3 regions of the Saccharopolyspora phatthalungensis genome follow, and region 2 is predicted to be linked to each of the others. Evidence: riboswitches for the same ligand, from Rfam matches in the RefSeq annotation. Region 2 holds a riboswitch; each other region holds the start of a gene.
The links. A riboswitch is a leader RNA that binds a small molecule or an ion and turns the genes downstream of it on or off. The one in region 2 is predicted to bind cobalamin.
Positions count from the first base shown of each region.

Region 1 (3,254 bases), on a different contig from region 2:
CGAGATCATCGACCAGGTCGACCATGCCGCAGGCGTGGATCATGCGTACCGCTACGCCGGCCACCTCCGGCGGCAGGCCGGCCAGGTCGGTTTCCGCACGGATCGTGGCGAAGGAGCGGCGATAGATCTCCGCTCCTTCCCGGATGTATTCGGGCACCCCGCGGTAGCGGGACGGCCCGTTGTTCTCGTTCACACATTCCTCCGTGCCGCGTCGAGCGCGGCGGACACCTGGTCGGCATCGGCTTCCGACATCCATGCCTCATCGTCGAGACCGACCTCATAGCCGGCATCGGTGGCGAGTACTTCCACAACGCGCCCCTGCGGTCGGCCGCAGCGCCGCTCGCAACCCGACCAATGCACCGGCAGCGCACCGCCGGACGGGGCTCGCAGCGTGCGCCGGGCGTCCTCGCGGACATCGGCCCGTGCTTTCGCGCACCCGGGACGACCAGTGCACGCGGTCACCCCGACACCGTCCGAGAACGGATCTACGAGCAGCCCTCGCGCGCCCAGGTCCGACATCCACCGACCGGCTTCGTCCGGCCGCAAACCGGGCAGGACGACGGTCCGCCAAGGCGTCAGGCGAAGTTCGCCCGCGGTGTCGGACGCTGCGCCGATGATATCCATCTGGTCTCGCGACAGGCGGCCCAGTGGTGCCCCGGCCACCACCGCGACCGTCCCGTCGAGGCGGCGCGTCTGGCCGACCTGCGCATGCGTGGCCAACTGCGCCGACGGCACCGGGAGCGGCTGCGCCGGGACGACGCCCAATGTCGCGGCCAGCCGATCGGTGACCCGTCGCACTCCGTCGTCGAGCTCGGCCAGCCGCCACGCCGAGCAACCCTGCGCGGTCTTTTCCGCCAGGAACGCCTCCGCCGCGGCGATCGCGACTGCGGCCGCCCGGCTCGGGGTCGATCGCACCCCGGAATCCACGCCCGCGAGCACCAGCGCCACGCTGTCGGTGCGCAAGGCGAGCAGTCCGACATCGGCACCGAGCGAGATCACGTCTGCCCGGCCGTCATCGACGGCGAAAAGAAAACGTCCGGGTAGCACGGCCAGTGACGGTGTCTCACACAGCGCTGTATCGAGTTTTCCCGCCACCGCTCGCACGTCCATCAGCTCGCCGCCGTCCGCAGACGGAGAGCCGATGATGTTGCGGACCCGCTCGTGCGTTGCCGACGGCAACAGCCCGGCGGCCCGAAGCCGCGCGGCGAGCTCCCGCTCCGCTCCCGCCGGTAGGCCGCGCACCTGCACATTCGCCCGCGAGGTGAGCTCCACACCGCCGTCGCCGAGGGCCGCGACCTCCGCCAGCGCCCGCACCTGGCTCGGCGTGAGCACGCCCCCCGGAACACGGATCCGTGCCAGCCCCCCATCGGCTGCCTTGTGCACCCGCAGCGCGCCGGGACACGCATCCCGCTCCGGTCTGGCTCTGTGTGACACCCGGCCGATACTACGGGCCCCGGTAATTGCGGACGCAAACCAAGCGCGACCTGGCGCGAAGGTCTGGCGCGGTGCGACACGTATCATGCCTGGCGAACTTGACGAAAGATCACTTCGTTGCGGAGAGTGGTCGCAGCATTCAGCGGCGACAAGCGGAGGAAGCCGGTGCGAATCCGGCGCGGTCCCGCCACTGTCACCGGGGAGCGGACTCCATGAGGTCACCATCCGGACCGGATGGGAAGACGGGGCGAGCATCGATCCGGGAGCCAGGAGACTCCGGTCGCCGCGACCTACGAACCGGGGCGAGGACCCCGAGAGAGGTGCCGTCATGCGCCGCGCACGCGCGCCCAGGCCCAGCCACGCAGCTCGCCACGCCGAGGAGCGACCCGCATGATCCTACTTCTGTCCACTTCGGACACAGATCTGCTCAGCGCGAGGGCCGCCGACGCCGAGTACCGGCTCGGCAACCCGGCACGGTTGGGCGCGGACGACCTGCCCCCGCTGCTGGAGGGCGTGGACCTCGTCGTCGTCCGGCTGCTCGGTGGCCTCCGAGCCTGGGAGGAGGGCCTGGACGCACTGCTCGCGGGCCCGCGCCCGGTGGTCGTGCTCGGTGGTGAACAGGCCCCGGACGCCGAACTGATGGAATGTTCGACCGTGCCGGGCGGCGTGTGCGCCGAAGCGCACCGTTACCTCGCCCACGGCGGCCCGGACAACTTGGCGGAGCTGCACCACTTCCTGTCCGACACGATTCTGCTCACCGGACACGGCTTCGAGCCGCCGGTAGAGACCCCGACCTGGGGCGCACTGGAACGGACGCCCCGGCGCAACGAAGGGCCGACCGTTGCGGTGCTCTACTACCGCGCGCACCACATGGCTGGCAACACCGCGTTCGCGCACGCGCTGTGCGAGGCGATCGAGGACGCCGGGGGCCAAGCGCTGCCGCTGTTCTGCGCGTCCCTGCGGACACCCGACCCCCAACTGCTTGAGCAGCTGGGCCGCGCCGACGCGCTGATCGTCACCGTGCTCGCCGCGGGAGGCACCAAGCCCGCCACCGCTTCGGCCGGCGGTGACGACGAGGCGTGGGACGTCGGCGCGCTCGCCGAACTCGACATCCCGATCCTGCAGGGGCTGTGCCTGACCAGCACCCGCGCCGCCTGGGAGGAAAACGACGAGGGCCTGTCGCCGCTGGACATGGCCACCCAGGTCGCGGTGCCCGAGTTCGACGGCCGGCTGATCACCGTGCCGTTCTCCTTCAAGGAAAACGACTCTCAGGGGCTGCCCGTCTACGTGGCCGACCCGGAACGGGCCGCCAGGGTCGCCGGAATCGCGGTCCGGCACGCCACGCTGCGGCACGTCCCACCGCAGGACAAGCGCCTGGCGCTGATGCTGTCGGCCTACCCGACCAAGCACTCCCGGATCGGCAACGCGGTCGGTCTGGACACCCCCGTCAGCGCGGTCCGCCTGCTGCGAGCGCTGCGGGAGCACGGCTACGACATCGGCCCAGCAGACGGCCCCGACGCACTGCCCGGCGTCGCGGCCCAGGACGGCGACGCCCTGATCCACGCGCTGATCGCCGCCGGTGGTCAGGACCGCGACTGGCTGTCCGAGGAACAGCTCAGCGGCAACCCGATCCGCATCCCCGCTACCCGCTACGCGAGCTGGTTCTCGACGCTGCCCGAGGACCTGCGCGCCGAGATCGAGCAGCACTGGGGCCCGCCGCCAGGAGAGCTGTTCGTCGACCGCTCCCAGGACCCGGACGGCGAGATCGTCCTCGCCGCCATCCGAGCGGGCAACGTCGTGCTCATGGTGCAGCCGCCCCG
Region 1 is NZ_JACHIW010000001.1:3,336,514-3,339,767, reverse strand. It holds gene BJ970_RS15450 (precorrin-8X methylmutase) at 1-157, opposite strand, end outside; gene cobG (precorrin-3B synthase) at 190-1,434, opposite strand; cobalamin riboswitch at 1,544-1,730, shown strand; gene cobN (cobaltochelatase subunit CobN) at 1,825-3,254, shown strand, end outside.
Region 1: another riboswitch for cobalamin. It lies ahead of cobN (cobaltochelatase subunit CobN); the one in region 2 lies ahead of BJ970_RS31355 (pyridoxal-phosphate dependent enzyme).

Region 2 (3,254 bases):
CGTTGGCCTGCTGATCTTCGGGCACTCCTTCGGCCCGGGCGCGCAGGGCAAGACGATGGCGGCGCTGTCCTACCCCACCGAAATCCGCGGAGCCGGAATGGGCTGGGCCGAAGGTGTCTCCCGGGTCGGCACGATCATCGGTTTCTACTCTTTCCCGTTGATCCTCGCCTCGTTCGGGCTGTCCACCACCATGCTGCTGCTGACCCTCGTGCCCATCGCGGGCCTCATCACGCTGGGTTCCATCCGCTGGGACCCCGTCGGACAAGACGTGGAAACCTCCGACGACGAGTCGCGCGGCGAGCGCCGGAGCCAACCCGCGCAGTCCTGAAGCACCCCAGGTGCCGGGCGCCTGGTTCGCAAGTACATCTAAACACTCCGCACCCAGGCCGGTGCGTGGCCCACGGCGGGAAACCCGCCAAGGGCCGCGCACCGGTATTACGCTTCGCACAACACCGGCCACTGGCCGTGTTTCGGCGCCCCGCGAAACCGCCCTCCGCGCATGCCTCAATGGACTTGTGCCGTTGACGCGCTGACCACGTTGTTCGCCATCGCCTCTCGCGTGCAACCGATCCAAACCAAAGTCTTCGTGTCCATTCAGGCAATTCCGCGTAGAAAAGCGGGCCACGAACACCGCACAACGCGCCGCACACCCCGGACATCGGTCATCGTGGTGGCAGCCGTCACAGCGAGGACGTCAGGAACCCCCCGCAGCGACGACGCGTGCAGCCCGCCCCGAATCCCGACAACAACACAGCGGGCCGCAGCCGGCCCGCCGCGCAGTTCCATTCCGGAGATGATGACGATGACCGCGACAACATCATGGTTCGCACAGTCGAAACCGATTGACCCGGGAACCGCTGGCGATCAGCCGAGCGAGCTCGCGCAGGATGCCGCGCGCTACGCCGAACTCCTGGGGTGCTCGCTGGACATCGATGCCGCGACGGGACGGATCATCGCCGTGACCGGCGATGCGTTGGATGCCATCACGATGCCTGCCGAACTCGGCACCCGGGTGGCCGCCGGGCTCGCCATCAGCCTGATGTCCGGCCCGATCCTGCGCAGCCCGAACCAGCGCACGTGGACCTTCCTGACCAGGCCGTGCCGGATGGCGACGCACGACGTGCCCGCCGATCTCCGCACCGCGAAGGTCAGCGCGATTGCGCGAGGCACCAAGCTAATCCTGCCGTCGCGGTGGCCGAGCCCGGTCACACCGCATTGGGTGGTAGCACCGACGTCGACCCCACGGACGCTGCCCGGGTGCCAGCCGGTGCTCGGAATCGCGCGCCGGGTCCTGGCCGAGCGCGAAACCGCGTAGAAACGCCTCGCACATATCGAGGCTGCCTCCGCACCGACGAATCCATTGCACCGATAGGACGATGACGGGTTAGTCGCCCGGCACCGCGCCACGAATCCCCCGTGGACCGAGTTGCGCCAGCGCGCAGGAACGAGAGTGATCTCGGGCACGTGTCTTGACGGGCGTCGCCGGGACTGCAAATGTCACCCCACACAAGTTCATTCGACGGCGCCCAGGAAGCCGGTGCGAATCCGGCACGGTCCCGCCACTGTGAATGGGGAGCTACCGCCACCTGTGCCACTGCCGGTGAAACGGCGGGAAGGCGAGCGGAGCGCAGTGATCCATGAGTCAGGAGACTGACGTCGTCGTGCCGATTCGTACGGGGTCGCGGAGCCCCGGAGGAGGTACCTCAGGTGCAGCACCGCGCCGCGCACGTCGCCGTTGTCCGGCATCGCCGCCACAGGCACGTTCGTTTGACGCATCACCCTGACGTCGTCAGCACCGCCATTCCGGCCGCGCAGGTCTGATCACCCCCGTCCGCCGATGGGCGGACCCCGACCTGCGTGGAGACACCTGTGCTCGCTGCTCATCTCTGCCCGTCGTCGGCGCCACATTCGGCCTTACACGCCACGATCGGCCGAGTACGCGCCGAAGACCCGACGCGATCGGCCGCATGGCGGCTCGACAACGTCCGGACCTCGATCGCTTTCCTGACCATCCAAAGTGCACAGCGCCCGCCGCACCCCACGGGCGGGTGGCAACGGAGCAGGCGCGATCGGGTCGGCGAGCTGCTCGCTCGATTACCCGGTGCTTATTGGCCGGACCAGTACAACAACCCGGACAATCCCGCCGGATACCTCGCCCTGGGCCGGGAAATCACTGACCAGTTCCAGCATTTGGATGTCTTGGTGTGCAGTGTCGGCACCGGTGGACACGGTGCCGGGATCGCGCCGGTGGTTCGCGAGCGTTGGCCGCATATCCGGATCGTGGGGTTCGATTCGACCGACTCGACCGTCTTCGGCCAGCCGGCCGCGCACCGGCTGATGCGTGGTTTGGGAAGCAGCATCCATCCGGACAACGTCGCCTACGACATCTTCGATGAAGTGCACTGGATCGGCCCCGCGGAAGCCTTGGACGCGTGCCGCCGGCTCGCCGCCGGCTCGTTCGTCACCGGCGGATGGAGCACCGGTGCCGTCGCTCTGGCCGCCGCGTGGTGCGCTCGGGAGCTGGACTCCGACCTGATGTGCGCGGTGTTCCCGGACGGGCCGCACCGCTACTGGCAGAGCTGGTGCTCGGCGTCCGGAACCTGAGCCAGCAGGGGATGTTCCTGCTCGGGGGAACCGCCGCGGACCGGCTCGGGTGCCGACCGATGATCATCACGGGGTGCGCGCTGCGGGTGGTCTCCTTCGGGTTGTTCGCCGTGTTCACCTCGCTGCCGGGCTTGTGCGCCGCCGCCGTGCTCACCGGTCTGGCGGGTGCCCTGTTCAATCCGGCCGTCCGCACCTACCTCATGCATGAGGCCGGGGACCGACGCGCGGAAGCGTTCGCGGTGTTCAACGTTTTCGCGCACGCCGGGACTCTCGTCGGGCCGCTGCTGGGTGCCGCGTTGCTCACCGTCGACTTCCGGGTGATCGCGTGGGTGGCGGGCATCGCCTTCGCGATTCTCACGGTGGCCCAGATCATCGTGCTGCCCGGCCGGGATCTCCAATCGCAGCAGCACAGTGTGCTAGGGAGCTGGCGCGTGTTGATCAACAACCGCCGCTTCCTGGCGTTCACGCTCGCGTTGTCCGCGTACTTCGCGCTCTACAACCAGCTCTATCTGATGCTTCCGCTGGAAGCACAGCGTGTTTCCGGGCTCAGCGAATCCGTGGCCGCCGTGTTCGTGGTGTCGACCGTGGTCGGCATAGCCGGGCAGGTCCGGATCACGCAGTGGTGTCGGCGGAGGTGGAGCGCGGGTCGA
Region 2 is NZ_JACHIW010000002.1:1,107,207-1,110,460, forward strand. It holds gene BJ970_RS31345 (MFS transporter) at 1-328, shown strand, start outside; gene BJ970_RS31350 (hypothetical protein) at 794-1,315, shown strand; cobalamin riboswitch at 1,503-1,673, shown strand; gene BJ970_RS31355 (pyridoxal-phosphate dependent enzyme) at 1,870-2,604, shown strand; gene BJ970_RS31360 (MFS transporter) at 2,538-3,254, shown strand, end outside.

Region 3 (3,254 bases), on a different contig from region 2:
CCCATTCATCCCTGGAGCGGGCGGCGCGGATGGTCGGCGTCGGGGCGGACAACCTCCGCGTCGTCGATGTCGACCCGGACACGCTCGGCATGGACCCGAAGCACCTGGACGCCCTGATCGTCGAGGACCTCGCCGCGGGCGCGGTACCCACGCTGGCATGCGCGACCATCGGCACCACCTCGACGACCGCGATCGATCCGGTCCGAGAGGTCGGCGAGGTGTGCCGGGCGCGCGGGGTCTGGCTGCACGTGGACGCGGCGTACGCGGGTGTTGCCGCGGTGTGCCCGGAGCTGCGCTGGATCAACGACGGTGTCGCCGAATTCGCCGATTCCTACTGCACCAACGCGCACAAGTGGTTGTTGACCAACTTCGACTGCAGCCTGCTGTGGATGGCCGACCGGCAGCCCATGATCGACGCGCTGTCGATCCTGCCCGAATACCTGCGCAATCCGGCGACCGCGTCCGGCGAGGTGATCGACTACCGGGACTGGCAGGTGCCGTTGGGGCGCCGGTTCCGGGCGTTGAAGCTGTGGTCGGTGCTGCGCTGGTACGGCGCCGCCGGGTTGCGCACGCACATCCGTACCACCGTCGGCCTCGCGCAGGAGTTCGCCGACTGGGTCCGCGACGACCCGCGGTTCGCGGTTCTGGAGCCGCATCCGCTGGGCCTGGTCTGCTTCCGGCCGCTGTTTCCGGAACTGTCCATCGACGAAGCCAACGACCGGACCTATCGGCTGATGGAATCCCTGAACGACTCGGGGCAGCTGTACCTGACGCACACCAAAGTGGACGGCCGGACGTTGCTGCGGTTCGCGGTCGGCTCGCCGCAGACCGAACGGCGCCACGTGCTGGCGGCTTGGCAGCGGATCCAGGGGGCGCTGGGGTGACCCGTGTCGGCGATTTCAGTGGAAATCGGCGCGCCGATTTCCACTGAAATCGCCCCCGCCCGCCGCGTCAGGCGGGCAGGTGCACGCGGCGGTGCAGGCGGTCGCCGATGTCGCTGGCCGCGCTGTCGAGCAGCTTGTGAGCCAGCTCGAACAGGGCGCGGGCGATCGCGATCTCGTCGCCGATCTGCGGTACCTCCGGGTCGTCCGGGTGCCGTCGTGCCGTGCCGTGGCCGTGCAGCGCCTGCCCGCCCGGAGTGGTGAAGCCGACGTCGGCGGTGGTCTTCGCACCCGCCTCCACGACCTGCAGGTTCAACGTGATCGTGTGGGTCTCGTTCATGATCGTCTCCTGTCCCCTCGGCCGCCGTAGACCAAGCATGCGCTGGGCGACCGTGACCGCGAAAGGGCCGCTAGCACCCTTCCGGGTCGAACCGGTGATCGAGCTCACGGGGTTTGACCTTCGGTTGTGGGGCAGGGAAGGATACGGCCGCCGACAGTGCAGGAACCCGGTGCGAATCCGGGGCGGTCCCGCCACTGTGACCGGGGAGTGGACCCCACTCGGTGCCACGGCTGCCAGCAGCTGGAAGGCCGGGGAACCCACGTCGATCCGGGAGTCAGGACACTGCGCGTCGGCCCCGTGTCGCGCCGCGGCACGCGGACACCGAGCCCCTCGGGCGGGAAACCCAGGAGATCGGAGCTCCCATGATTCGGGATCCCGAAGCAAGTCGGCCGCAGGCCGGTTGGGGCGCCACCGAGCGCCGGAAAGCAGCGATCGTGTTGGCCGCGGTCGGCGCGCTCCACTTAGCGGGTTGGAGCGCCTACCTGCTGCAACAGGACGCATTCGGCACGGTAGGCGGGTTGGCCACCGCGGGCCTGACGGCTTACCTGCTCGGCCTGCGCCACGGATTCGACGCCGACCACGTCGCCGTGATCGACGACGCGACGCGGCTGCTGATGCAGCGCGGTCGACGCCCGGTGTCGACCGGCATGTGGTTCGCGCTCGGCCACGCCAGCGTCGTGCTGTTCCTCGCGGTCGCGGTGGCCTTCATCGCCGGACCCGCCGCGCAGCACTGGGCCGAGGACACCGGGGTGCAGGTGGCCACGGTCGTGGACATCATCGTGATCGCCGTGCTGACCACGCTGGCCGTGCTCAACGCGCTGGTGCTGCGCGATGCCCTGCGGCTGCTGCGCCGCGCCCGCCGCGGCGCGGTCGCGGAGGCGGAGGTCGAGCTCGTGCTGGGGCGGCGCGGCCTGCTCGCCCGGCTGCTGCGCGGGCGGATGCGGAGTGTCGGCCGGTCCTGGCATCTGTTCGGCATCGGGCTGCTGTTCGGACTCGGCATGCAGACGGCCACCGAGATCACGGTGCTGGCCATGGTGTCCCCGGCCGACCAGCTCTCGGCCGTCGCGGTGCTGAGCCTGCCGCTGCTGTTCGCCGCCGGAATGTGCACAGTGGACAGTGTGGACGGCATGTTGATGTCCCGCGCCTACACGTGGTCGCTGGCGCGGCCCTTGCGGCGGCTGGCCGTCAACGTGACGACGACGGCACTGACCGTGGTGCTCGCCGGGGTCGTCGCGCTGGTCGTCCTGGCCGGGTTGCTCGGCGAGCTCGGTGTGCCCTACGTCGCGCCGGTCGCGTCCGTCGGCGACCACTTTGAGCTGCTCGGATATCTGACCCTGGCCGCCTTCATGGCAGTATGGGGCGGCGCCGCACTCTGGTGGAAGTTCGCCGCCCCCGGCGACGACGCGGAGCGTGCGTGACCGGCGTCCGCCTGCTGTTCCGGGTGGCGCCTTGCGGTCAGGCCGGTGATCGTGAGCCACGACGAGGTGGCCTACCGCGTTGCTGCGCCCCTTGAGCAAGAGACCCCGGCGGGATCGCCGGGGCGAAGCCCGACACGGACTACGGACATGACCACGCACATTGAGAATCACTACTTCGCAGGGCTCGACCTCGCCGGGAAGCGGGTGGTTGTCGTCGGCGCGGGCACCGTCGCGCAACGCCGGGTCCCGCGGCTGATCAACTCCGGTGCGCTGGTCGATGTCATCGCACCGGAAGCAACCCCGGCCGTCGAGGCGATGGCCGAGGCCGGCGACTTGACCTGGCACCGGCGCCGCTACGCCGCCGGCGATCTGGAGGGCGCTTGGTACGCCGTGGCGTGCGCGACCGGTGGCGAGGTGAACGCCGCCGTCGCGGCCGAGGCCGAACAGCGCCGCATCTTCTGCGTTCGCGCCGACGACGCCTCCCAGGGGACCGCCGTCACCCCTGCCGTGGCCCAGCACGGCGGGCTGCTGCTCGGCGTGCTGGCGGGCGGCGACCACCGTCGTTCCGCCGCGGTTCGCGACGCACTCGTGGCGGCGCTGCGCACCGGTGCGGTC
Region 3 is NZ_JACHIW010000001.1:3,330,218-3,333,471, forward strand. It holds gene BJ970_RS15420 (pyridoxal-dependent decarboxylase) at 1-884, shown strand, start outside; gene BJ970_RS15425 (DUF1876 domain-containing protein) at 952-1,221, opposite strand; cobalamin riboswitch at 1,381-1,506, shown strand; gene BJ970_RS15430 (HoxN/HupN/NixA family nickel/cobalt transporter) at 1,584-2,639, shown strand; gene cobA (uroporphyrinogen-III C-methyltransferase) at 2,787-3,254, shown strand, end outside.
Region 3: another riboswitch for cobalamin. It lies ahead of BJ970_RS15430 (HoxN/HupN/NixA family nickel/cobalt transporter); the one in region 2 lies ahead of BJ970_RS31355 (pyridoxal-phosphate dependent enzyme).